Regions from separate parts of the Megasphaera sp. UPII 135-E genome, predicted to be linked through region 2. Evidence: riboswitches for the same ligand, from Rfam matches in the RefSeq annotation. Region 2 holds a riboswitch; each other region holds the start of a gene.
What was found. A riboswitch is a leader RNA that binds a small molecule or an ion and turns the genes downstream of it on or off. The one in region 2 is predicted to bind S-adenosylmethionine.
Positions count from the first base shown of each region.

Region 1: another riboswitch for S-adenosylmethionine. It lies ahead of HMPREF1040_RS00710 (MetQ/NlpA family ABC transporter substrate-binding protein); the one in region 2 lies ahead of HMPREF1040_RS04445 (methionine ABC transporter ATP-binding protein).
Region 3: another riboswitch for S-adenosylmethionine. It lies ahead of HMPREF1040_RS00100 (MetQ/NlpA family ABC transporter substrate-binding protein); the one in region 2 lies ahead of HMPREF1040_RS04445 (methionine ABC transporter ATP-binding protein).

Region 1 is NZ_AFUG01000006.1:20,879-26,273, reverse strand. It holds gene HMPREF1040_RS00730 (NusG domain II-containing protein) at 6-392, opposite strand; gene HMPREF1040_RS00725 (DUF3793 family protein) at 713-1,270, shown strand; gene HMPREF1040_RS00720 (flavodoxin) at 1,285-1,698, shown strand; gene trxA (thioredoxin) at 1,799-2,104, opposite strand; gene HMPREF1040_RS00710 (MetQ/NlpA family ABC transporter substrate-binding protein) at 2,224-3,030, opposite strand; SAM riboswitch class I at 3,098-3,201, opposite strand; gene HMPREF1040_RS00705 (hypothetical protein) at 3,277-3,705, opposite strand; gene HMPREF1040_RS00700 (MFS transporter) at 3,770-5,107, opposite strand; gene HMPREF1040_RS00695 (CpXC domain-containing protein) at 5,317-5,395, shown strand, end outside.
Region 2 is NZ_AFUG01000032.1:15,421-20,815, reverse strand. It holds gene HMPREF1040_RS04450 (LTA synthase family protein) at 1-1,396, opposite strand, end outside; SAM riboswitch class I at 1,878-1,976, shown strand; gene HMPREF1040_RS04445 (methionine ABC transporter ATP-binding protein) at 2,051-3,094, shown strand; gene HMPREF1040_RS04440 (methionine ABC transporter permease) at 3,075-3,728, shown strand; tRNA gene HMPREF1040_RS04435 (tRNA-Ser) at 3,806-3,894, shown strand; partial or broken gene HMPREF1040_RS04430 (amino acid permease) at 4,094-5,395, shown strand, end outside.
Region 3 is NZ_AFUG01000003.1:4,962-10,356, forward strand. It holds gene HMPREF1040_RS00090 (YadA-like family protein) at 1-255, shown strand, start outside; gene metF (methylenetetrahydrofolate reductase [NAD(P)H]) at 347-1,192, opposite strand; gene HMPREF1040_RS00100 (MetQ/NlpA family ABC transporter substrate-binding protein) at 1,254-2,081, opposite strand; SAM riboswitch class I at 2,165-2,260, opposite strand; gene HMPREF1040_RS00105 (energy-coupling factor ABC transporter ATP-binding protein) at 2,696-3,508, shown strand; gene HMPREF1040_RS00110 (energy-coupling factor transporter transmembrane protein EcfT) at 3,508-4,191, shown strand; gene HMPREF1040_RS00115 (tryptophan transporter) at 4,203-5,395, shown strand, end outside.

The DNA of each region.
Region 1 (5,395 bases), on a different contig from region 2:
CACCTCTAATGTGCAGGAATAATATCGGGAGTGGTGGTTTGATCTGATTTGATTTCAATTAATACCCGATGAGGTAAGCAAACAGTGGTTGAACCTACTTGAGAAATAAATCCTTGATGGACACATAATTTATCAGGGCAATTAGCATTGGTAATGCCGATTGATTCATTTTTTACGACAACCGTATTATAGCCTTTGGATGTATGGATAGTAAATAGAAAGGTTCCTTTATGACCCGTTAGGGGAATGGTTTTATAAATGGCTCCATCTACATGGATGACCGCATGCGTGCGTACAGGATGGGTCGTTTTTTGTAATACGAATATTCCTTCCGGAATGAGTGATAACAAAAGTAAGGTAATAATTAGAATAACATCCCATTTTTTTGGCATAACAAACTCCTTTTAGTAGGTAGATACAGCGTATAGGTGTACTTTTAAATAAGATATATAATCAATAATAGCATTATATGTTTTTATTATACTTGATTCCATTTTGGAAAATCTACCCTTATTAGGAAGGGAGAAGAAAAAATAAGCATGTAAACAAAGGTATTATATGTAAAATATTTTTAATATAGAGAAATAAAACTTATTTTATTTAGCGTGATTGACTGAATTAGAGGGAATATTTTTTTTGCAAGATACCATGTATTGACAATGATTTACATTATTGGTATATTATCTTTAGGTCATGAGAGGAGAGAAAGTATATGGAATTAGATAATTTCTTCATTTCTTATTGTTCTGCGACCTTAGCAGGATTAAAAATGGGTACTTTATTGTGTCTCCCCTGTTGTCCTAAAGAAAAGGATTATACCGCTATCATTGAGCAGTATAATCTAAAATTCAATGAAAAACAACTTCATTTTAAGATTTTGTTTGGTTGTCCACAACGCACGTTGTTATATGTATATAGACCATGTATGGTACAGCAGCATTTGCAAGAAAACGCAGTTCAATGTTTTTTGCAAGCTTATGGGTATACTCCAGGTATTCCCTTAGCAGATATGTTGGAGCATTTGTCAGAACGGTTTGCTGTAGGTGATTGTTTTCCTCATGAATTAGGCTTGTTTCTAGGCTATCCTTTAGATGATGTTTGTGGTTTTATTCAACACAGAGGTTGTCATGCTAAATTATGTGGAGAATGGAAAGTTTATGGTGATACGGAAAAGGCAATGCAACTGTTCCGTAAGTTTGAATGTTGTCGTCGAACCTATAGTAGGCAGCTTGCTGTGGGGACATCATTAGAATCGCTCATTGTAGCGTAAGGAGGAATTTTGTTATGGTAGAAATCGTATATTGGAGTGGCACTGGTAACACGGAAGCAATGGCCCAAGAAATTGAAGCAGCAGCAAAAGCAGCAGGTGCAGAAGTTGAATCAGTTTTGTTTGATGACACGGATGTTGATACCGTAGCATCTAAAGATGTTATCTTATTAGGCTGCCCTGCAATGGGAGCAGAAGAATTAGAAGAAACTGTAGTAGAACCGTTTGTTGCTGATTTATTACCCAAATTAAGCGGTAAAAAAGTAGGCTTATTTGGCTCTTATGGCTGGGGTACTGGCGAATGGATGGATGCATGGGAACAACGTGTAAAAGATGCAGGTGCTACGGTTATCGGTACAGCTATTGTTAATGAAACACCGAATAATTCAGAAGAATGCGAAGCATTGGGCAAAGCTGCTGCACAAGCATAATAAATAGCGTTGAAAATGGTTGATTCATACCTCTCTAACACATATATATATAAAAAGAAACAGTATCTTTTCGATACTGTTTCTTTTTTTTATTTCTTTTTTATAATAGTGATTCTAAGTATTCTTTTGTTTGATCTCCGATTGTGGTATGTTGTATAGACCCATCTTTTACAAATAATAACGTGGGAATTACATTCACTTCATATCGCATTGCCAAGGCGGGTTGTTCATCTACATTTACTTTTACTAGCGTAACTTCAGGATGATCCGCTATGATAGATTCTACAATGGGGAGCATGGTGGTACAATGACCACACCAGGTAGCCCAAAAGTCAACAATCACGGAGCCTTTGCTTTGTAAAACAAGTTGATCAAAATTTTCTGTTGTAGCATTTATAATGTTCATCCTATTCACTCCTTATCTATCGATCATTAACAGCTATTATGTTGTTAATGTAATTAGTATATCATAAAAGTGAACGTTTGTCTTTTTTGAATGTCATTGATTATACTTGTATAGATTGATTAAAAAGCGGGGAGAACAGCACCTTTGAACTGATTGTTGATAAATTTACGAATTGGTTCAGATTGATAAATTGAAACAATCTTTTTATAGGTTTCGTTTGTTTCATCGCCCGTATGAACGGCAAATACATTTGCATAGGGAGAATCTTTACTTTCTATGAGGAGTGAATCTTTTTGTGGATTTAATCCAGCTGGAATAGCATAGTTTGTATTAATGCAAGCAATACCTGTGTCATCGAGGGAACGAGGAATTTGTGCTGCGTCTAATTCAATAAATTTTAAATTTTTCGGATTTTTCACAACATCCCGTACAGAAGCGGATATATCATTCCCATTTTTTAAGGTAATTAAGCCTGCTTTTTGTAATAGTAATAAAGCACGTGCACCGTTTGTTGGATCATTAGGTATAGCAACTTTTGTTCCAGGAGCTATATCGGCTATCTTTTTATAAGTGTGAGAATAGACGGCCATGGGTAAAATGATGGTCTTGCCAATAGAAACAAGGGGAAGTCCTTCTTTTTTGATGACATTATTTAAATATGGTTGATGTTGCATAGAGTTCATATTAATATCTTTTTCGGCTAAAGCTTTATTCGGTTGTACATAGTCATTAAATTCTACGACTTTGATTTTAATGCCTTGCTTTGCAGCTTCTTTTACGACTTCGTCCATTACTTCTGCTTGCGGACCGGCCGTAACGCCAATACTTACTTCGTTGGTTGAGGTGGTTTGAGATCCACAACCAGCTGCTAATAAGCAAGCGGCAATTAAAATAGTAGAGGCAATTTTTTGAATAAGTTTGTTCATAAAATCAAATCCTTTCGCATAAAATGAATAACAAAAAACCGTCATACAGATGACGGTTTTTGTTATTCGTTCATCTGCCGGTATACACCGTAGGAATTAGCACCTATCCCGTTGGAAAGGGGGGTTGCTGCAGTTTCATCGGGCCAATCCCTCAACTGCTCTTGATGAAAAGACGGTATGCTTTTGTTGTTTTGTATCTTATCATAGGTTTGTGATAAGGTCAATTTATAAATTTATACAAATTAGTTACAATTTCAAGTCAACGACAGCAGAAACTCCAACGCCATCAACACGGCTGAGATTCGTTATATTAGTACTAGCTAATGGAATATAGGTATTAGCACGAGCAATTCCATTTATGCTAGCCTCTAGTTGACCTACGGCCTTTACTTTTTGTACTTGCTTTTGGGGACCAATTACTTGAACTGCACCAATATAGTTGCCCGTACCGACACTGAGGACAGGAACTACTTTGGTGGCATAATTGGTGCCAGCACCGGTTTTAATTAATACATTATTTAGGACGGTATTTATTTGTTCGCCGTAGCGATTTACCAGAACGGAAACACCGCCTAATTTTAAAAGGGAACCAAAATTAAAAGCTTGTGTAGTAGCGATACCACTACAAGTGATAACGGATAATGCAATTGCTCCAGTTATTAATTGTTTTTTCATTGGAGATCTCCTTTCTGATGAATATATAGTAATAGTATATCAAAAAAAGAGAAAAAAGTAAGTGTTATCTTTTAACTAATACGTACATGGAGATAATGGTTCCCAATAGTGATAATCCTGCAAATAGGATATATAAGAGATGTAGTGCTGCGGATAAGACAAGGGCGTTATTAGTGGTCTGTAAGGCAAAACCTGCTAATATATACGTTACGAGAGCGAGACTGAGCGATTGACCTACGGTTCTTGATAATGCTAAGGTACTAGCAGCTAGACTGTGGTGTTCATGTGATACGGCTTGCATAATCGCTTTGTTATTAGGAGCCCCAAAAAGGGCGGAGCCAGCACCTGTAAAGCAGAGAAAAATAATAATTAAAGGGATAGAGCATTGAGGAATAAAGGCGAAACCAAGTAATCCTAGTGTTGATAATATCATACCTAATGTTGATATGATAAGGCATCCGTATTTATCAGAAGCGATTCCTGCTGGCGTAGAGAAGAGGCTCATTAATAAAGGTTGAATAAGTAAAATTAGTCCAGTTGTTGAGGGGGAAATATCGTGTATCAGTTGTAAATACAAGGAGAGGAGAAACGTTAAGCCATAAGTAGCACTATATTGGATAAAGGCGGTAATATTGGCAAAAGAAAATTGTTTGTTTTTAAATAGAAAGAGTGGTAATAGGGGATGTTTGGATCGATATTCGTGTAGAATAAAAGCAATAAGGAGAAAAAATCCCAGAGGAAGATAATAGGGATGGGACGCATATAGAGATAAACCGCCTAAAAAGAACAATAATCCTAGAACGACAAGGAGTGTACTTATGGCATTTACAAAAGGTGCTGTGGGAGAATACCATTCACGATGAACGGGTAACATGACAATATAAGCACCTAATGAAAATAAGGCAGCAAAGATAAATACATATCTCCAACCAATAGTATCGGCAATTAATCCACCGATAACAGGGCCTAGGGCTAGTCCTAAATAGGTCATGGATACACATGCCCCTAAATATTTTCCGTGTTCACGGAAAGGAATATTGGCTAATAATAAGGGAATGTAGGATACAAAAATTCCAGCTAAGGCAATTCCTTGACCAATACAACAACATAGCAAAAACGCTAGGTTAGGGGTAAATGCAGCAAGGGCTGATGTTAATGCATACATCAGCAGGGAATGCGTATAGAGCCGTTGTCTACCATATAGATCGGATAATCGACCTAAGGGGAGTAAAAGGGCAGCAGAAGGGATTAAAATTGCTGCTAAAATCCAGCTTACTTGTTCGGTCTCAATGTGTAAACAAATGCCTATAATGGGGGCGACAACTGTTAATGCAGTAGTTACTAATGAACCAGAAAAACTAATCATTCGTATGGATAAAAATATACGTTTTTCTTCACTCATGGTACCCCACCTCCACTATATATCTTTTTTTTAGTATAACAAATTTACCGTTACAAATAAAATAAAATTGTAATAAAATAAACAAAAAAAATATATATAAAATAGCTGTTTTTTTATGACGTTCATTTGTATGCTATAATAATGGTCAGAGATTATATAAAATAGCTTGTTGGGCAAACATATTCGTACATAGGGAGGATATGGTATAGATGCAAATGGGGTATATTATTCAAGAAGTAGTCATAACGTGTCCTACTTGTCAGCATAAAAGTGGGGTTATTGGCTTTT
Region 2 (5,395 bases):
TAGTTTGATAAAACATAGACTGCTGTAAATCAGGATGATACATAGCAAAAGATGTACAATATTTTTCACGTAAAGTTGGATTTTTTTGCGAATACATTTCCGTGTTAAAAGGAATAATAAGTCGTGAATGGTCTCCTGTGACAATGATCAGACTATCTTCATCCAACGTCTGTACCTTACGTATAAATTGGCTCATATAATGATCGGCATACCAATACATACCTAAATTATTTAATAATTTTGAGTCCTGTCGAATATCCGCTGATAAATTAGGCATAATCCGATCTGGATCAAATCCGAATTTACCCACTGGAATCGTATAAGGGGGATGATTTGATGTCGTATAAATGAGATGGAACATAGGGATTTCTGGATCCAGTTTACAAATTTCTTCATATAACCCTTCAAAAAATATGTGATCATAAATACCAAGCCACGTATGAGGTGAATTACTAGGGCAAAATTCAGGGGCCCCTTTCTGTATTTCAAACCCTTGTGCTTTCCCAAACCGGCCAAGACTAGCCCAAGCCGTATTGCCGCCATACCAATAGGCCGTATGATAGCCCAATCTTTGCATTTGTGCCGCAAATGCAGTCGGTACTTGCTTTCGCTGAAATATGGGCATTTCATTAATTTCAAAATTAGCATCAAAAATACCTGAGAATAAACTTGCAAGTGACGGCTGTGAAATCAAGCCTGCCGGTAAAAAATTAGATACCGCTATCGTATGTTCACTTTGCCTAAATGCCTTTCCTCCATCTACTAAATGCAGGTCTTTGTATTTCTCATCAAAAGGAACTTGCGTATAACTTTCTCCTACAATGAAATATATATGCTTTGGTTTTCGTATTTTTGCACCCTTAGCATGACGCAGAAAAAACGACCAATCACGATTTTTCATTTGATCTGTTTTGCCAAATAACGGGATTAATATTTGAGTTGACTCTTCCTCCGTATGTTTTAAGATCTTTTTTTCTTGCTGTTTCAATACTAATTCAATCGCAATCAAATCATCAACAGTTGCTTTAGAAAAAAATGGATCATTTTTTAACAACGTAGGCATATTATTCCTAGATGGTTTAAACAAATGAGATAAATGTCCGCCGTATCGAATCCAATAGAATCCCACCCCAGCTAAGACAAAAAAGAAAAAGTTAACAAGATAGCGAAGGAAAGTATTATCAATCAAAAGATAGGGAATAACAGGTGTAACTAAAATACCAGCAGTAAGAAAATAAACAATTATACTATACGGAATGATCCCCAGTAAAATTATCCATCCATGGTATTGATGTAAAAAGATATCGACAAAATTACCCTTATCTGCATTTTTTCCTAATAACATCGTTTGATTGTAAATATCATGAAATTCTCCATAAAAAATCATCTTCCCCATAAATGCCACATATAAACATAAAGCATATACTACCACCCATAAACAGCGTAAAGAATCCGCTATATTTGCATATGAAACCACGAAAACACTAGGAATAGTAATACATAATAACGATAATAAATATACATAAGCATGAAAATCTAGCCCCCACAAAAATCCAAACCACAGGGATAGACGAACTTTTTTTATAATATAGAGCGTTTTTTTCACCATTTCCATAAAGATAAATAAAAAGAAATCGAAATATTGCAGAAATGATAACAGGAATAAGTATTAACTTTATATCCTGCTGTGCCCCCTCAATAAACATAGTAAACATTATTTCACCTCATTTTTTCTTATCTTTACCAATTAATTATACTATACCATATCACTATTATACATACAAATAAAAAGAAATTTTTTCAAAAGCACTTAAAAGCAGTAGTTTTGCGTTGACAAAAATAATCTAAAATGATAGAATAACTCAAACAATAAATTTAATTCATCGCGAGCAACCGAGGGACTGGCCTTATGACGTTGCGGCAACCCCCAGTTTGGGAAGGTGCCAAATCCAACGGAACATTCCGGCAGATGATGTTATGTGAGAATACAGACCATCATTCTTGTTGATGGTCTTTTTTATTTGTTTATTAAAAAAAAGGAGTTGATACTGTGATTCGTTTAGAGAATATCACCAAAACATATAGCGGTAAGGCAAAAGTAAATGCTTTAAAAGGTATTTCTTTAACTATCGAAGACAGTGAAATTTTTGGTATCATTGGCAAAAGTGGTGCCGGTAAATCTACACTAGTTAGATGTATTAATATGTTAGAAAAACCAACCGAGGGAAACGTCATTATTGACGGTAAAGATTTAACCACATTAACGGAAGCTCAATTACGAGAAGAACGAAAACATATTGGTATGATATTCCAACACTTCAATTTATTATCCTCTCGAACGGTATTTGAAAATATTGCCTTTCCTTTAGAATTAGCTGGAGCCTCCAAAGAAGCCATCGAGAAAAAGGTATCCGATTTGTTAGAACTGGTAAATTTAACTGATCGTAAATATAATTACCCTTCCCAACTTTCAGGTGGTCAAAAGCAACGAGTCGGTATTGCGCGGGCATTGGCAAGCGATCCTAAAATTTTGTTATGTGATGAAGCTACATCAGCATTAGATCCCCAAACGACAAAATCGATTTTAGATTTATTACAAGACATCAATAAGCGCTTAGGCATAACCATTGTTATAATTACACATGAAATGAGCGTTGTAAAAGATATTTGCCATCGTGTTGCCGTTATTGAAGGCGGTATCATCAAAGAATCCGGTCGTGTGGTGGATGTATTTTCGAATCCTCAATCAGAAACGATGCAAGAATTTGTGAAATCAGTTATTAATATGGAGTTACCAAAAGGACTAAAAAAATTAGGTATTTCTCCCCAACCTGCGCCAAACCTTTCCATGCTTGTGCGTTTGCGGTTTAAAGGTGCTTTAACAGGTGATCCGTTGGTTGCTTCAGTGGTTCGCAAGTTCAATATTAATGTTAGTGTATTATATGGCAATATTGATTATATCCAAAACGAACGCTTTGGCTATTTAGTTATTATTATATTAGGCGATATGGAAACACAGGCAAAAGCCTATTCCTATATCAAAACATTACCCGTAAAAAGTGAGGTGTTAGGATATGTCCCTAGAAATTGTTGATTTAATGCTCCAAGGAATTCAAGAAACATTAATAATGGTGATTGTTTCTACCATCATTGCCGCTATCATCGGTATTCCTTTGGGAGTTACATTAGTTATAACATCAAAAAATCATATTTTACAACATAAACATATTCATCAAATATTAGGAGCTATCGTTAATATTATTCGCTCTATTCCCTTTATTATTTTAATGGTTGCGATTATTCCTTTTACACGACTAGTCGTTGGTACTTCTATTGGCACCACTGCTGCTTGTGTTCCCTTAACCATCGTTGCCATTCCTTTTTTAAGTCGTTTAGTGGAAACGTCTATTCGTGATGTTGATTTTGGATTAGTCGAAGCCGCTGAATCTATGGGTGCTTCCCCTTTTCAAATTATTCGCAAAGTATTATTACCGGAAGCACTACCGACAATTATTAATAACGTTACCGTATTAATCGTTAATTTAATTGGTTCTTCTGCTATGGCTGGTGCTATTGGTGGTGGCGGCTTAGGTGATATTGCTATTCGTTACGGTTATCAACGCTTTCAAGGCGATATCATGTTAATTACTATTATTATTTTAATCGTCGGAGTAAATCTCATTCAAAGCATAGGCGATTACGCTTCTAATAAAAAAAATAAAAAGTAATCTATTTAGTTATACATATTAAATATTTTATAATTGACGCTACTATATTTTTATGCTAAAATAACAAAGCGTCATATGGAGCGGTATCGAAGTGGTCATAACGGGGCTGACTCGAAATCAGTTGGACCGAAAGGTCTCGTGGGTTCGAATCCCACCCGCTCCGCCAAAAGAAAACACAACGCAGATATTTATATCTGCGTTGTGTTTTTTTTATTGGCCTTCCCTTATTTTCTATTATCTCCATATAATACCTGAAATGATAATGCTAAATTTGTATTTTACGCTCATTTTAATTGTCAGGTCATTGAAGTTTCTGTATAATAGAAAAGTAGTTTTTATTTATTATAGTAAAAGGTTGTGATTATATGAAAGACGAAAAACAGAAATTACGCCGCAGCCTCAAAGCACGTCATATGAATATGATTGCCATCGGTGGTGCCATCGGTACAGGTCTTTTTGTTGCTGGTGGAGAAACAGTAAGTTCTGCTGGTCCAGGCGGTGCCCTTGTAGCATATGCACTTATTGGGGTTATGGTATATTTCCTCATGACTAGTCTTGGCGAAATGGCAGCGTACTTACCTGTCAGCGGCTCTTTTGAAACGTATGCCAATCGCTATGTAGATAAATCGTTAGGTTTTGCCTTAGGCTGGAATTATTGGTTTAATTGGGCAATTACCTTAGCCGCTGAATTAGTCGCTGGCTCATTAATTATGAAATATTGGTTTCCCGAATTACCTGCCTCACTATGGAGTGGTTTGTTTTTAATAGTCCTTTTTCTATTGAATTATCTTTCTACCCGCTCCTATGGTGAAAGTGAATTTATATTTTCAGGTATTAAAGTGGTCACTGTTTTAGTTTTCTTTTTGCTGGGGCTTGTCTTATTTTAGGTATTGGTCCTGGTGAATCTCCTGGTTTTACCAATTGGTTTATTAAAGATGCACCTTTTGTTGGCGGCTTTACCTCAATGCTCGGAATATTTATGGTCGCCGGTTTTTCCTTTCAAGGCACCGAAATGATTGGTATTGCAGCTGGTGAAAGTGAAGATCCAGAAAAAAACATTCCTCGTGCGGTTCATTCTATTTTTTGGCGAATTTTATTATTCTATTTTGGCTCATTTATTGTCATCGGATTTTTAATTCCTTATACCGATCCTAATTTGCTAAATACGGATATTGCCAATATTTCTATTAGTCCTTTTACCTTAGTATTTGAACGGTTTGGATTAGTTGCCGCTGCCTCTATCATGAATGCGGTCATCTTAACAGCCGTTTTATCAGCAGGAAATTCAGGTTTATATGTTTCAACGCGTATGCTATATGCCCTCGCGGAAACAGGGCAAGCACCAAAATGTTTTTTGAAACTAAACAAACGTGGCGTTCCTGTAAATGCGTTAATAGCTACTGCTGCCTTTGGTTTAGCTGCTTTTTTAACTTCTCTTATTGGTGAAGGAAAAGCTTATGCTTGGCTCGTTAACATTAGTGGCATGGCCGGTTTTATTACATGGATTGGAATTGCCCTTTGCCATTATCGTTTTCGCCGAGCTTACATCGCACAAGGAAAGGACTTACGTAAACTGCCCTATCGAGCAACTTTATTTCCCTTTGGTCCCCTATTGGCACTCATGATGTGTATTATTATTACGGCAGGACAAAATTATTCCGCCTTTC
Region 3 (5,395 bases), on a different contig from region 2:
GCTATGGGCTTATTCTATCGTCCGACACGAGATATTCTCATCAGTGCAGGGAGTACTGTTGGTGATGAAGTGGCATATAACGTAGGTGTTAGCATTAAGGTTGGCACAGCAACGGTGCATGAAAAGATGGCAACATCAACACCGACTACGCAAGAATTGTATCGTGTTATCGAAACGTTGCAACGTCATATTGTCGCATTGGAACATAAAGTACAACAAATGGATGAAACCAATATGGCAAGACAAGTTAAGTAAGGCGTGATAAAAGAGGCTCCGATGGAGCCTCTTTTTGGGTAGACAAAAAGGACAGGGAAGAGATATGCTTCCCTGTCCTTTTTTTGAGGATTTATAATAAGGTGCGAATGGCATCGGCTATTTTTTGAGCGATATAGGCATTATTCATGGTATATACATGAATGCCATCGACGCCATGGGCTAAAAGATCAATAATTTGGGCGATAGCATAGGCGATGCCAGCATCACGCATGGCAACAGGATTATCGCCGTATTTGGCGATGAGGTGTTGGTAGTGTAGGGGTAAGGTAGCACCACAGAGGGATACCATGCGTTCAATTTGTTTTTTATTGGTTACGGGCATGATACCGGCGGCAATGGGTACATGAATGGATGCAATTTCACACCGTTCTAAAAAGCGATAAAATAAGGTGTTATCAAAAAATAATTGTGAAATGAGAGAAGAGGCCCCGGCATCTACTTTTTCTTTTAAGTGAATAATATCTAAGGCGGGACGTTTTGATTCAACATGTCCTTCAGGATAACAAGCACCGATAATATGAAAATCGGGGGATTCTTTTTTGATGAAGCGGATTAAATCACTGGCGTGAGCAAAGTCATGGGCAGGTTCTTTTTCCGGGGTCATATCACCGCGTAAAGCGAGGATTTTATGAATACGATGTTTTTTCAATTCTTTGAGGGTATTGCACACTTCTTCTTTTGTCAGATAGATGCCCGGAAGATGGGCAACGGGTTCTAAATTAAATTGCTCTTTTATGGTAGCTGCAATTTCGGCGGTACGATTACTTCCCGTTCCTTGAGCACCGCAAGTTACACTGATAAAATCAGGATGTAGTACACTTAATTCGGTAAGGGTGGGATAAACGGAGGCGAGGGGCATTTCTTTTTTTGGAGGGAAGACTTCAAGTGAGAATGTAGTTTTATTTTTTACTGACATGGTAAAACTCCTTTGTAATGATAAACAGGTACCGTTAACAGGTACCTGTTTTATGATGATATTAAAAGCTTGGCAGAATAGCGCCTTTATATTTCGTTTCAATAAATTTTTTCACTTCTGGGGATTGTAAGGCCTTGATTAATTTTTGAATTTCTGGACGATTTTCATCACCGCTCCGAACCACTAAAATGTTTGCGTATGGCGAATCTTTTGGTTCTAAGAACAACGCATCTTTTAATGGATTTAAGCCTACGGGAATAGCAAAGTTGGTGTTTATTACAGCGAGGGTCACGTCATCAATAGCACGTGGAACTTGGGCTGCATCGAGTTCAACGAATTTTAAATGATGTGGATTTTCGACAATGTCTTGTAAGGTCGAGGTAACAGAACCACCATTTTTTAATTTTAATAAGCCTGCACTTTGGAGCAATAATAACGAACGACCACCGTTTGTGGGATCATTTGGAATAGCTATTTTGCTGTTGTCTGTTACGGCTTTTAAATCTTTTATTTTATGGGAATAGATACCCATAGGTTCGATATGTACTTTGGCAACGGCTTTTAATGTAGTGCCACGTTCTTCATTAAATTTATCAAGATAAGGGGTGTGTTGATAGAAATTAGCATCGATTTCCTTATCTTGTAGGGATAAATTAGGTTTTACGTAATCTGTAAATTCTACAATTTTTAAGTTTACTCCTTCTTTTTCGAGTAACGGTTTAATTTCTTTTAAAATTTCTTCATGTGGTACAGGTGTAGCACCTACGGTTACGGTTACGGTTCCTTTAGCGGTAGATTCATTGGTTGTACCGCCACAGCCAGATACAAGCAATCCTAAGGCAACGAGTGCGGTGGCTGCAAGTGTAGCAAAACGATTTCTTTTTTTCATTATATTTCCTCCTTTTTTCATCGGGATCGCTTTTGTTATCCAATAAAAAAATCCTCTTTCCGTGAAGAGAAAGAGGTAACTGTAATTTATCTCTCGGAATCTCTTCCGCAGGAATTAGCACCGTCGTTATCGGTTGCCGGGTTTCATCGGGCCAGTCCCTCCACCACTCTGGATAAAAGCGTATCTATTTTGATGTTGCATTTATTATACCATTATACGTGTATTTGTCAATTGATAAATCGATAAAAAAGTTTGTGTTTTTTATAATATAAAATACTTGACAAATATTTTTTTTTGCGTATACTAATAACAACAGCAATTATAGTATGTCGATGATCGAAACGAGTATACATACAGTGACGGGTACAGCGAGCCGATGGTAGTGTAAGTTCGGCCCTGCTCCGTATGGGGAATGGATTCGAGAGATGCAGCCTGAAACGGTAGGAGTAGGGTGAGCCGGTGTTGTTCCATCGTTAAAAAAGAACCGTGTATCGCTTCGGCCGTACATGTAGAGTGAACGCACGGCGTTAATGTGGGTGGTACCGCGGAAGTTGATGAGTCTTTCGTCCCAATAGGGATGAAAGGCTTTTTTTGTATGGAAAGGAGAAAATGAGATGCTGGAAATGAGAAATATTTCTTTTGCTTATGACAAAGGAGCCTCTGTATTATCAAATTTACAATTACAAATTCATGAGGGTGAATGTATTGCTTTATGTGGAAGAAATGGTAGTGGTAAAACAACGATTACACGATTGTTAATGGGATTAGAAAAACCGCAACAGGGGTCTATATATTACAAAGGGAAGAATATTACTACGTGGTCTCCAGCAGAGCGAAGCCGTATTATTGGATATGTGTTTCAGAATCCTGAGCGGCAGATGTTTCGACCAACTGTACGTGAAGAAGTTGCGTATGGGGTGAAACAGCTTCATTTGACGGAAGAAGAGCAACAAACACGGGTAGCTGAAGCGTTACGAGAAACGGGACTTTTTGAAGTTGCCGAGGCCTATCCACTGAATTTGAATCGCAGTGAGAAACAGCGGGTTGCTATTGCTTCAGCACTGGCGATGAAAACGAAATTTGTCGTGTTGGATGAACCGACAAGCGGTCAGGATAGGGCATCGACAAAGCGATTAATGGAATTGTTGCAGAAGGTACATCAGCAGGGAATTACGGTTGTTTTGATTACGCATGATATGGATGTTATTGCTGAATATTGTCAGCGCGTGATTGCTTTGGGTGCTGGGGGGATCCGTTTTGATGGTACGCCGGAAGCGTTATTTACGACATGTGAGGAGTTGTATTCGTTGGGGTTGCGGCGACCTGCTTGCGTTCGCCTTTCGTTGGCGGTGCCGGCGGTGGGATATTGCAGGACCATGCGGGAGTTTACCGCGAAGATGAGCCAATATATAGGAGGTAATGTGTAATGAAACGATTTGTGCCTTTGAGTAAGTTAATTGCTACGTTTGCTTTTTCTTTTTGTGCATTGGTTATGCATACGCCGGGGCCTCTTGTGGGATGGGTTATCTTAGAGCTTATTTTGTTACTTATTAGCGGACAGTTGCGACAGAATGGAAAAGCCGTATTTAGTTTAGTGATTTTTGCAGTTTTTTTAGGGGGGGTGCAATATTTAGGTGGCGGTTCGTTGGTATCTGCTTATGTAACGGGGTTACGTATGTTGGCGATGACGATCATCTTTATTATTTTATTGACAACGACACGCTTACAAGATTTGACTGCTTCATTGGTAACGCAATTGCGTATTCCTTATGAATATGCTTTTATGTTTACGGCGGCACTTCGTTTTGTTCCTGATTTTATCGCGGAAAGTAAGCATGTACAGGAAGCACAGTCTTGCCGTGGATTGGTATCTACGGGAAATGTGTTTAAAAAGTCAATTCAATATATGAGTGTAGTACAACCGTTGTTATTAAAGTCGCTAGGGCGTGCAGAAACAATGGCGTTGAGCTTGGAGTTGCGGGGCTTTGGCAGTACGGAACATCAGTTTATGAGTAATGTGAGATTGACTAGTCGGGATTATATATTAGTGGTTGTGATGGTAGCTGTAAGTGTAGGGATGGTTTACCTACGTATGCAGGGACAGGTATAGGAGGAAAGGGTATGCAAGTAGTAAAAGATATGGCAACATTAGAATTTCAACATCGTCAAGGTGGTCAGTTTCGGTGGATTACAATATCTACGTTATTATTAGCTGTAGGAACGATTTTGCATCTTGTTTCACCGAGCGTTGGTGGGGTCACGCCTAATTGGTCTACTGCTGCATATGGAGTGGCTATTTGTTTGACGCGTCCTTCATATAAACAAGGATTAGGTATTGGTTTAGTCGCTGCATTAATTAATATGTTAACGTCTAAATCGGGATTTCCTTATGGCAATTTGTTGAGTGAACCCGTTGGGGCATTGACGTGTACCTTTTTAGTTCATTGTTTGCCGCATGCACAAATTAAAGGTAAATCGTTATTGCCCAGTCTTTGCGGTTTTATTGGTACATTTATGAGTGGCCTGGTATTTGTTTCTATTTTAAAAGTTGTGATGAATTTACCTATGGTTGTATATTTTACAGGGATGATTCCTTTAGTTGCCATTGTTGGTGTATTAAATGCGTTAGTTACGCCAGTATTATATTTTCCTGCCTTGCGCTTATTTGTATCCCGGGGATTGTTGGATACGGCACAGGTCGAAAAGAAGGCATCTGATCATAGTCAATTAGTGTTAAAACCGACACAAGAGGGGCTTATTTCACTAGAACATGTATCGTATATTTATAATCGTCAAAAAACGCCCGTTTTACAAGATGTGCAGTTTACTATTCAGAAAGGTGATTTTTTGGTTCTTACGGGTGCATCGGGAAGTGGTAAAAGTTCTGTATGCAAGGCGTTGACAGGGGCTATTCCCCATTTTTGTGGGGGCGTTATGCATGGGATGGTCTTTGTTGATGGCGTGGCAACAACGCAGACGACAATTTCTAAATTATCAAGTGAAGTTGGCTATATGTTAGATGATTATGATAGTCAGTTGGTGGCAATGACGGTGGAAGAGGAAATTGCATTTTCGTTAGAAAATCATGGTGTTGCTGTCGATAAGATTAATCAGGTTATTGATGATGTGTTAGAAAAGGTACAGTTGTCGGGATATCGTAAACGTACATTGGCTAATCTTTCAGGGGGACAACGGCAACGTTTAGTTATTGCTAGTATTTTGGCATTGAATCCGGAAATTCTCGTGTTAGATGAACCGACATCGGCGTTAGATCCGGAAGGGACGAAGGCTTTTTATGAATTGTTACATACGTT